Regions from separate parts of the Paenibacillus sp. FSL R10-2736 genome, predicted to be linked through region 1. Evidence: riboswitches for the same ligand, from Rfam matches in the RefSeq annotation. Region 1 holds a riboswitch; each other region holds the start of a gene.
The links. Region 1 has a riboswitch for cyclic di-AMP ahead of NSQ73_RS15060 (alpha/beta fold hydrolase). Riboswitches for the same ligand answer to the same signal wherever they lie in the genome.
Positions count from the first base shown of each region.

Region 2: linked by a shared signal. The riboswitch ahead of NSQ73_RS30705 (C40 family peptidase) and the one ahead of NSQ73_RS15060 (alpha/beta fold hydrolase) in region 1 are both predicted to bind cyclic di-AMP.
Region 3: linked by a shared signal. The riboswitch ahead of NSQ73_RS13580 (APC family permease) and the one ahead of NSQ73_RS15060 (alpha/beta fold hydrolase) in region 1 are both predicted to bind cyclic di-AMP.

Region 1 covers NZ_JBBOBN010000001.1:3,489,169-3,492,444, forward strand. Annotated here, with positions in the region: gene NSQ73_RS15050 (MATE family efflux transporter) at 1-330, opposite strand, end outside; gene NSQ73_RS15055 (MarR family winged helix-turn-helix transcriptional regulator) at 573-1,259, opposite strand; gene NSQ73_RS15060 (alpha/beta fold hydrolase) at 1,373-2,182, opposite strand; cyclic di-AMP (ydaO/yuaA leader) riboswitch at 2,190-2,322, opposite strand; gene NSQ73_RS15065 (ABC transporter substrate-binding protein) at 2,503-3,276, opposite strand, start outside.
Region 2 covers NZ_JBBOBN010000002.1:579,164-582,439, reverse strand. Annotated here, with positions in the region: gene NSQ73_RS30715 (M1 family metallopeptidase) at 1-30, shown strand, start outside; gene NSQ73_RS30710 (hypothetical protein) at 75-872, shown strand; cyclic di-AMP (ydaO/yuaA leader) riboswitch at 1,090-1,228, shown strand; gene NSQ73_RS30705 (C40 family peptidase) at 1,286-1,714, shown strand; cyclic di-AMP (ydaO/yuaA leader) riboswitch at 2,102-2,245, shown strand; gene NSQ73_RS30700 (C40 family peptidase) at 2,251-2,742, shown strand; gene NSQ73_RS30695 (GNAT family N-acetyltransferase) at 2,990-3,276, shown strand, end outside.
Region 3 covers NZ_JBBOBN010000001.1:3,139,934-3,143,209, forward strand. Annotated here, with positions in the region: gene NSQ73_RS13570 (DsbA family protein) at 1-556, shown strand, start outside; gene NSQ73_RS13575 (disulfide oxidoreductase) at 553-987, shown strand; cyclic di-AMP (ydaO/yuaA leader) riboswitch at 1,214-1,373, shown strand; gene NSQ73_RS13580 (APC family permease) at 1,502-3,276, shown strand, end outside.

The DNA of each region.
Region 1 (3,276 bases):
CGCGATAAGACCGAGAACCAGGCTGCTGTAAAAGGCGAATGCAGACACATGCTTAACATCAGCCGTATTTTTCTCTCCCAACAGACGGGAAATGAAGGCACTGCTGCCGACTCCAATCAGGTTACCCAGCGCCATAATGACCGCGAATAACGGTAAGGTTAAGGCAAGTGCAGTTAACATGGCAGTATTATTAAGGGTGCCTATGAAAAAGGCGTTTAAAATGGAATAGATGACACTCATTGACGTTCCAAGCATCATGGGTATTGCGAAGTGCGCTACGGCTTTTGCAACCGGTGCTTTCTCAAAGTAATGGAGGTTTTCTGTATCCATGCGATTCACCACTTTCTTCGTGTATGTTAGTCTCTACATTAGTTAGAATTCTAACTATAAATTGATTACGAACTTTGCGCCGCACCAAACAAACCCGTAACAAATGACAATACGGGTCTCGTGAGCGGGTGTTGACTAATCGTCAGTTTCAGACTGTATTTGGTAAAATCTTTATTGCGCTGCCTTTGCCTTCAGTTCTTCGGGAAAGACAGCGCCGCTGCTGCTAATAGGAAATGCTTTACTTACTTGTCATCCGAATCACTGGAGTTGTCCTTCGAGCCGTCTCTACCATCTCTGGAAGGCCAGCCGAAGCCGTTCATGCCGCCGCCTTGACCTTCCCGGCCAAATCCGGGGAATCTTCCGCTAAAGCGTCCGTCATCCATATTTCCCCACATACTGCTCATTTGTCCGCGCATAGCCATCAGCTTGTCGAATTCCTCTGATCCTATGCGCTCCTTAGCGGCCTCCATCCACATAGCCATTACATCACGGTCTGCATCTGTTCCTAGTTCTTCTTCTAAGGCTGTAATGACGCGGACCAGGTATTCACCGAAGGCTGCCTGTTCTTCTGGAGACAGGACTGAAAATATGCTGCCGCCCTCAACCTCCTGGCCCTCTTCCTCCCGCCCTTTCGCCGTCAGATAAATCAGCATGATGCGTTTATCTGTCTCGGAAGGCTGACGGGTGATATATTCGGCCTTCTCCAGTTTGGCCAGCAATTCATTGAGCGAGGATACACGAATGTCCAGCATATAGGATAAATCCTTCGTGCTGATTCCGTCCTTCATCCGGAGAAACGCCATGATCCTGCCTTGTCCCCGTGACGTATCTGCCATAGGGCCAACAGCGGCGTGGTTCTTCAGATGCTGTCTCTGCAACAGCCATTGCAGCTTGGCGAGCTTGTCGTACAATTCAGCATTCATATTCATTATGAATCCTCCCAGGGATATATTTACGGTACCTGTCAATCAATGTAACGGTACCTGTTGAATTTATTATAACGGTACCTGTTATACTTGTCAAAGATTTTCTACAGGTGCCGTTAATAAATTTTCCGCTGGAAGCATTGCTGGTCTTTCAGGTAATCAAGCAGTAGCCGGTTGAAGTGCTGCGGCTGACATAAATGGCTGGGATACATGGCATCTTCCAGTATTGCCAGCGTGGCGAGCGGATATTTGGCCGCTGTTTGTCTCACCTGCTCCAGAACCCGCTCATTCTGATTGCCTGATACACAAAGAACGGGAACCTGCAGCCTTAGTGCAAACCCGTAGCTGTCCGTATGTCTTAGTGCCAGACGCTGTTTAATCAATTCTGTTGTCCGTTCATGGACAAGCTCTCTTCTCAGAATATGATACGCAGACAGCCATTTGTTATATGTAATGCGCAAAGAACGGATGAACATTTCAGCCGGAAGATAATGGGCGGCCCATGCGCAGATTTGAAAGAGCTCCAGCACTTTGCTGCCTTTAGACGTACAATCTCCTAGGATGTAATTGTCCACCAACACCAGATTAATTACCCGTTCAGGATTCAGATAGGCGAATTTCTGGGCAAGCACAGCACCGCTGGAACAAGCTACGATGACGGCCCGTTCTACGGACAGTCCATCCAATAATCCCTTCAGATCTTCACACTGCGTGTCTACAATCCGGCTGATCTCCACATCCATTTTACCGGATTGCCCATTCCCTCTTAGGTCAAACAAGATCACTTTCGCCCGCTTGCTGAAATACTCCGCCTGAGGCTCGAACAGATGATGTGAAGTCGAATAATCATGAATAAAAACAATGGGCAGACCACTGCCCGACACCTCGTAATAGAGGGTAGTTCCATTGACGTCAATATACGGCATTACCTGTGCATCCTCTCATGTCGCTTACGGAGTTAGCTGCCGGATTCGGGCTTGAAGAGTAGCCCTACTCGATTCCTCGAGATTCACCCCAGAAAACTTGGTTTCCCCGCTTCCATTACGGAACTCAGCGATTACATATATTTTTGCGGATATAGATTAACAGAAACTTCAGTATAGCCCATATTCGTCTATGAATGAATAGCTTAGGTGAATTTGCCCAACACGCGCAGAAACCAGCCGCAGTGAGCCCAAAAAGCAGAGCAGCGATTCTCCCGTTACCGGAGACTCACTGCTCTGCTTGCTTTAAACATCATCTATAATCAGCGGTTCAGGATGTCATCCACCTCTTTAGCGAGGGTGTCCAGGCTTTCCTGTATTGGCAGGTTCTCCAGCCAGATATCGTTGATGCGTGTGCCCATCAGATCTTCAATCTCATGGTACGTACCGGTCATCGGTCGCATTTTGCTGAATTCCAGCTCTTCGGAAGCGACCTTGTAGCCAGGGAAAGCAGCTATGGTCTCTTTCATCAAGTCTGTGTCCAGGGAAGTAAGACGGGTCGGAAGATATCCGGTATTGGCAGAAGCATACGCCGCCTGCTCGGTATCCGACAGCCATTTCATGAATTCGAAAGCGGCTGCCTTCTCATTATCCGTTCCCGTATTCGCCAGATACGTATTCGATCCGCCGACCGGGACGCCCCGTTTGCCGTCTTCTCCGGCAGGAATCATGGATACGCCGAGATCAATTCCACTCTCTGCGGCCATGCCGGCGAACGTTTTGTAGCCGCCGACACTGGAGAAGATCAGCGCAGTGCCCGGATTGGCAATGGAGGCATAGTAGGCATCCTTATCCGTGACCCCAAGTACTTTGATCAGACCCTTGGATTCCAGATCTTCAATGAAGGTGATCAGCTTCACTGCGCCTTCGCTGTTGATGTTGGATTTCGTCTCATCCTCATTGACCACATTGGTATCCGAGTACGAATGCAGCAGCGCCTCCATCACCCAGAAGTCATAGTTGAACAGGTACATCGGCGGCTGGCCGGTAGCATCATATGCGGTCTGCAGATAGGCCTCCAGTTCGGCAAAGGTCGC
Region 2 (3,276 bases), on a different contig from region 1:
GAAACCCTGCTCGGAACTCTTGTCTGGTGAGGTGAAGGATTGTGAAAATTTCGATAACCCGCGGTTGGCACAGCATGAAAGAGCAATTTTATATCCTGATTCTGCTATTTATCTACCGGCTGTTCTGGGGCTACTTCATGTACAAATTCATTAAAAGCGCCGTCGTTCCGGTACTGCTGCGTTATCCGGATGCGGATGCCGGCGGCAGTAGCATAGGCAGGCTGCTGTATTATATTGAGGGGCAGACTGCACTGCACACGGACCCGGACGTCCGGCAATGGCTATGGCTGCTCCTGGCACTGACTCTGTTGCGGCTGCTGCTCTCCCCCTTTATCCGGGCGGGCCTGCTGCACGAGCTACACCAGGAACGTGCCGGGGAGCGCGGACTGTTCTTTTTTCCCGGGATGAAGCGTTATGGGCTGCCTGTCCTGCTGTTCAGTCTCGTTGAATGGGCGCTGGCACTTCTGCCGCTCTATTGGCTGCTGCCGAAGATGTACCGTCTGCTTCTGAACGGCATTCTCGATTATCCGCTGCTGCTGACGCTCGTGCCTTATGTGCTGGGCTGGCTCATCTACCTCTTCCTTATCCGCAAGCTGCTGCTGTATATGCAGTTCGGTTATACTGCAGGCACGGGCATGTTCACTTCGCTGCTGATCTGTCTGAAAGTCCTTTTGCACTCCATCGGGATATCCGTCATTATAGGCGCAGGAAGTCTGGTGACGCTGTTCCTCTGCGGCGCTGCAGCGCTCTTCTGTCCCGGTCTCCCGGCCCTGCTCCTGCGCCAGGCAGCCCCGCTGCCATCCACTCTGTTCAAAATGTGGGGCATAGCCGCGCAGTATCATCTCTGGTCCAGTAAATCATTCCCACAATAATCGGCCGCCAAAACGGCATACTAAAAGAGTCATCGCCCCTCTGGTGAGGTGCATGACTCTTTTTTGTTTACAGCTGCGATAAGTGCATTTGCAAAACTGTAAATCCTCTGGTACAATGATGCCTGTACTACTAGTAACAAATTTGTAATCTTTCAAATGGAATTAAGCAGCTATGTAACCGAAGCCTTTAATCTTATGTCGATATGTCACTATTCTGGTGCACAAAACGCCGAATTCCCTGCACCGGGGAGTGGGGGAACCATATTTTGGGTGAATTGATCTCGCTTTAGAGGGATCATAGGGGAACCTTCTACCGAATCCTTAAGCTAACCTCGCAGGCCTTGGAAGGAGTACATCTTTTGAGAAGTCAGAACTTTAAGAAGAAATGCACCGCAGCAGCGCTGGGTCTTGTGATGGTATTCACACTTGGAGCAGGCAGCGCTTTCGCAGATTCCAAAATGGATACTGTGATCTCAAAAACCATTGGAACGTCATATAAAACCGGGGGCACCAGCACCAGCGGCTTTGATTGTTCCGGATTCACCAAATACGTATTCAAGAGTATCGGCCTTACCTTGCCGCGCACCTCTAAGGCACAGTTCAGCGTTGGAACAGCCGTATCCAAGAGTAATTTGCGTTCCGGTGATTTGGTATTCTTCAATACCCTGGGCAACGGAGTTTCCCATGTCGGTATTTATGTCGGCAATGGCAAATTCGCACAATCCTCCACTTCGCGTGGTGTAACCATCAGTTCGATGAGTCAGGCATACTGGGCCAACCGCTACGTTGGCGCTAAAAGAGTGATGAGCACAACAGCCTACCAAGCTGTCGCTTACGATTGAACCCTTGAACATTTCCTCGAATATTCGTACCTCTAACAACTAAATGTAACTTATACGAGCCCGGTTTTGATTATTGCCGTAATCATTTCCGGGTTTTTCCTTTTCCTTATTCTACCTTTTACACTCATCTGCAGGCCCTGAAACACCTTTTTATCCCAAATCCAAAGAAAAATTCATCAATAGCTCACCTGCTGCGTAAATATGAGTCTTTCTATGCAGCTATAACTCTAAAAAACGCAAAAAAAATGCATTAATATGTTATAAGTGATTGCCAAGCGCCCTAGTCTTTGCTACAATTATCGCAGTGAGCTTTTAGTAACATTTTTGTAATTATTGAATCGCTTTTAACAAAGGTTTTGTCATGTATTGAATAACAGCTAATCCTAATCAACAGTCGTGCCGAGTTCCCTAAAGATTTAGGGAAACGGGGGAACCAACTTTGGGTGAATTGACCTCCTATTCTAAGAGGGGTCATAGGGGACCTTCAACCGAACCCTTAAGCTAACCTCGTAGGCATTTGGAAGGGGTATTTACTTTTGAAGAAGAAGCTAGCAGCCGCAGTACTAAGCTTTTCCATCATCTTCACCATTGGAGCAGGAAGCGCTTTCGCGGATTCCAAAATGGATAAAGTTATCGACAAAGCCATCGGGACCAAATACGTATCCGGCGGTGTATCCACGAACGGTTTTGATTGCTCCGGATTTACAATGTATGTTTTTGATAAGATCGGCATTAACCTGCCTCACCAATCCGGTTCCCAATATCAGATGGGCACTGCTGTATCCCGCGATGAGATGAGACCGGGCGATCTTGTATTCTTCAATACAAGCGGCAAAGGCATTTCCCATGTCGGTATTTATGTTGGTGACGGTGAGTTCGCACATGCTTCTTCCTCGCGTGGTGTAACCATCAGTTCGCTGAGTGACAGCTACTACGTCAACCGCTACGTTGGCGCCAAACGGATTATGAGTACAGATGCTTACAAGACTGTGGCTGCGGATTCCGAAGACAATGACGATGTGCAATAATTTGTCCTAATATAAGCGCTTTTCCAGGATTTTTGCCGAAATCTTGGAGGAGGGCTTATTTTTTTGTCTATAAAATTACTTACCCCGCTCTATATTTGTAAAACACCAATTTCGCTCTTTCATAAAATATTTTTTGGCGTTTGTCAAGTTCCGGTCTTTCTGCAAGGTTTTTGCGTCGAATCCGGCTCGTTTTGTATATAATATTTATAGAATGAAGTAATGTCCCCTTGAAAGGAGGCCTCTGCTTATGATAAGTTCCCCGGTAACTTTTTATGTTGTTCCTATGGAGTCGCGGCATGCTGCTGAGATCTGTGAGTGGAACTACAGGCCCCCGTATAATATTTACGGCTGGATGCCCTGGGAGCAGATGCAGGCGCTCGGTGTTGAATTCGGTGATCCGCAGCTGCGCAGTGAGCAATACGTTTCTGTTGTGAATGGACAGGGAATCCTGTGCGGCTTCGCCCAGCTGTTCCCTATGGAGGGTGTAGTCCGGCTTGGAATCGGCATGCGGCCCGATCTGTGCGGTCATGGCAT
Region 3 (3,276 bases), 350 kb from region 1:
TGACTTCAATTACAGTGAAATGGCACGGCTGGGCAAAGAAGACGCACCCGTCAAAATCGTTGAATTCGGCGATTACAAATGTCCGGCTTGCGCCCAGTTCACCGGGGTGATTAAACCGCAAATCGTTCAGGAGTATGTCAATCAGGATAAAGCAGCCTTTTACTTCGTCAACCTGGCCTTTATCGGTACGGATTCGAGAACAGCCTCACTTGCGGCACTCTCCGTGTACCATCAGAATCAAGAGGCTTTCTGGAAATTCTTCGATGCCATCTATGCTAACCAGGGTGAAGAAAAGGTAGAGTGGGCAACACCGGACTTCCTGGTAAGTCTGGCACAGCAATTAGAATTGCCCATTGACTTCGACCTGCTGCGTAAGGATATTGAAGACAAGACCTACGAAAGCGAACTGGAGAGAGATATCCAGCTTGGCACTGACACCGGCGTAACCAACACGCCATCACTGTTTGTCAATGGAGTCAAGGTGAAGGAACCTTTTAATATGGAGGAGATTGATGCTCAAATCCAGGTAGCTGCGGAAGCTGTGGCTGCACAATGAATAAATTCTCTGCATTCTGCCGCCGGAATTGTCTCTACTTGGCCTGGTTCGTCTCGGTTGTTGCTGTAGCAGGCAGTCTGTATCTCAGTGAAGTGCTGAAATATGAGCCCTGCAAGCTATGCTGGTTTCAGAGGATATTTATGTATCCGCAGCTGATTTTGCTCGGAATCGCCACTTACCGGGGGGATAAGCGCATTATCCCTTATGTCCTTCCCTTAAGTTTGATTGGCGGAAGCATTTCGATCTATCATTACGCAGAGCAGAAAATTCCGGCACTCAGCAAGGTGCTTCCATGTACAATCGGTGTGCCGTGCAACACGGATTATCTGAATTATTTCGGATTCATCACCATCCCGCTGCTGGCACTCATTGCGTTCGCATTAATCACAATTCTGCTATGGACAGGGCGTAAAGAGGATGCAGGTGAGTAAGAAGCCGTCAGGCAGAATGAAGAGTAACTATTTCCCTTAAATTGAGTGTAAATTATTAAGCAGAAATGCTGTAAAATCACGCGATAAAGGGATAATGAAAGAGAATGAAAGATCAAGACATACCGGATCATGGATTTGGTTGTTTTGGTTGTTTTTCATTCTTTTTTCATTTGTTTCAACGCTTTACGGAAGAGGCATTGTAGATTATTATTAGTCCTTGTGAGAAGTTGAATATGCGCTGAATTTTCCGGAAGGAAAAACGGGGGAACCAAACTTGGCCGAGTGCCAACGGGGTGAATCGGAAGCGGGTCAGCAGACTCGAAAACCGTAGGGCTACCACAGCCCGAATCCGCCAGCTAACCTCGTAAGCAATAGTGGGATAATGACCATGCACTCAAGGCATGCGGATCATTTCCGTATGCTTATTTTTGTGCCTGCATTTATGAAATCCACTTATGAAAACAGCGCGCGGTACTGCCGTTTCAACTTAACAAAGAGAGGAACTGTTACTACAATGGTAAGCAAGGTAAAACGACTATTGATCGGGCGTCCGATGAAGTCGAACGAACTCGATCATGAAAAGTTATCCAAGGTGAAAGCACTGGCTGTCCTGTCTTCTGATGCGCTCTCGTCTGTAGCCTACGGAACAGAACAAATCCTAATCGTACTTGTGGCCGCAGGTTTCACAGCTATCTGGTACTCATTGCCAATTGCATTAGCCGTATTGGGCCTGCTGGCCATCTTAATCCTGTCTTATCGGCAGACCATTTTTGCTTATCCGCAGGGCGGGGGCGCCTACATTGTTGCCAAAACCAATCTAGGGGTTCATACCGGATTGCTTGCCGGTGGCTCTTTGCTGGTCGATTATATTCTAACGGTGGCGGTAAGCGCCTCGGCGGGAACGGATGCAATTACATCAGCGTTCCCGGGTCTTCATAATCATAGTGTACTCATAGCGGTTACTGTCATTCTGCTCTTAACGATTGTCAATCTGCGGGGTGTTACTGAATCAGCTTCCTTCATAGCCATTCCGGTATATCTGTTCGTCGTATCCATCTTTGTACTGATTATCGCGGGAGTCTTCAAATATGCAACCGGCGGTGCTCATGCCCAGGTTCCTGAGATTGGCTCGGCGGTATCAAACGTTAGTATGTTCCTTCTGCTCAAGGCCTTCAGCTCCGGCTGTTCGGCACTGACCGGGGTAGAAGCGGTCTCCAATGCGATCCCTAACTTCAAAGCACCGGCTGAGAAAAATGCGGCTAAAACGCTGATGCTGATGGGTCTGATTCTCGGAGCTATGTTCACAGGGATTACGCTTTTGGCTTATTGGTACGGTATCATGCCGGATGAGAAAGCAACGGTTGTGTCGCAGATTACCGAGTCTACCTTTGGCCGCGGCGGTTTGTACTTCTTCATCCAAGGCATCACTGCAGTAATCTTGTTCCTGGCGGCGAATACAGCGTATTCGGCCTTCCCGCTGCTGGCTTTCATGTTCGCCAAGGACAAATATTTACCCCATGCCTTCATGGTGCGCGGAGACCGGCTGGGATTCTCCAACGGCATTATTTTCCTCGGCGTAATGTCGGCTGTGCTTGTAGCTGCTTTTCACGGAAATACCGAAGGGTTGATTCCATTATACGCCGTTGGGGTATTCATTCCGTTTACCCTTTCACAGCTTGGCATGATGGTCCAGTGGTACAGAACCAAGCCTAAGGGCTGGCAGAGCAAATTCGCTGTGAATACAGTAGGCATGCTCACAACCTTAACCATTACGCTCATCTTCATTATTACTAAATTCTCGAGTGTATGGATGGCCTTCATCTTCCTGCCGCTTGTAATCATCGTGTTCCACCGGATTCACCGCCATTATATGAATATTGCCGATCAGCTGCGCATTTGTCCGGCTACGGATAAACCTTGTATTAAAGGAAGCACAGTGGTTGTACCTGTTGCCGGTGTCACCCGCGCGGTACTGCATTCGATCAGCTATGCGAAGTCATTGACTGAGAATGTAGTGGCTGTATATGTCGGATTCGATGAAGAAGAGATTCACAAAATGGAACAGAAGTGGGAAGAGTGGAACCCTGGGGTGCGCCTGATTGTACTCCGCTCGCGTTACCGCAGCATCATCCGCCCGCTGGTGAAATTCATCGATACGGTGGAGTGGAAAACCGCTTCTACAGACCATATTACTGTACTCATTCCGCAATTTGTTACGAAGCATTGGTGGCAGGCGATTCTGCATAATCAGACCAGCTTGTTCATCCGTTCTTATCTGATGAATCAGAA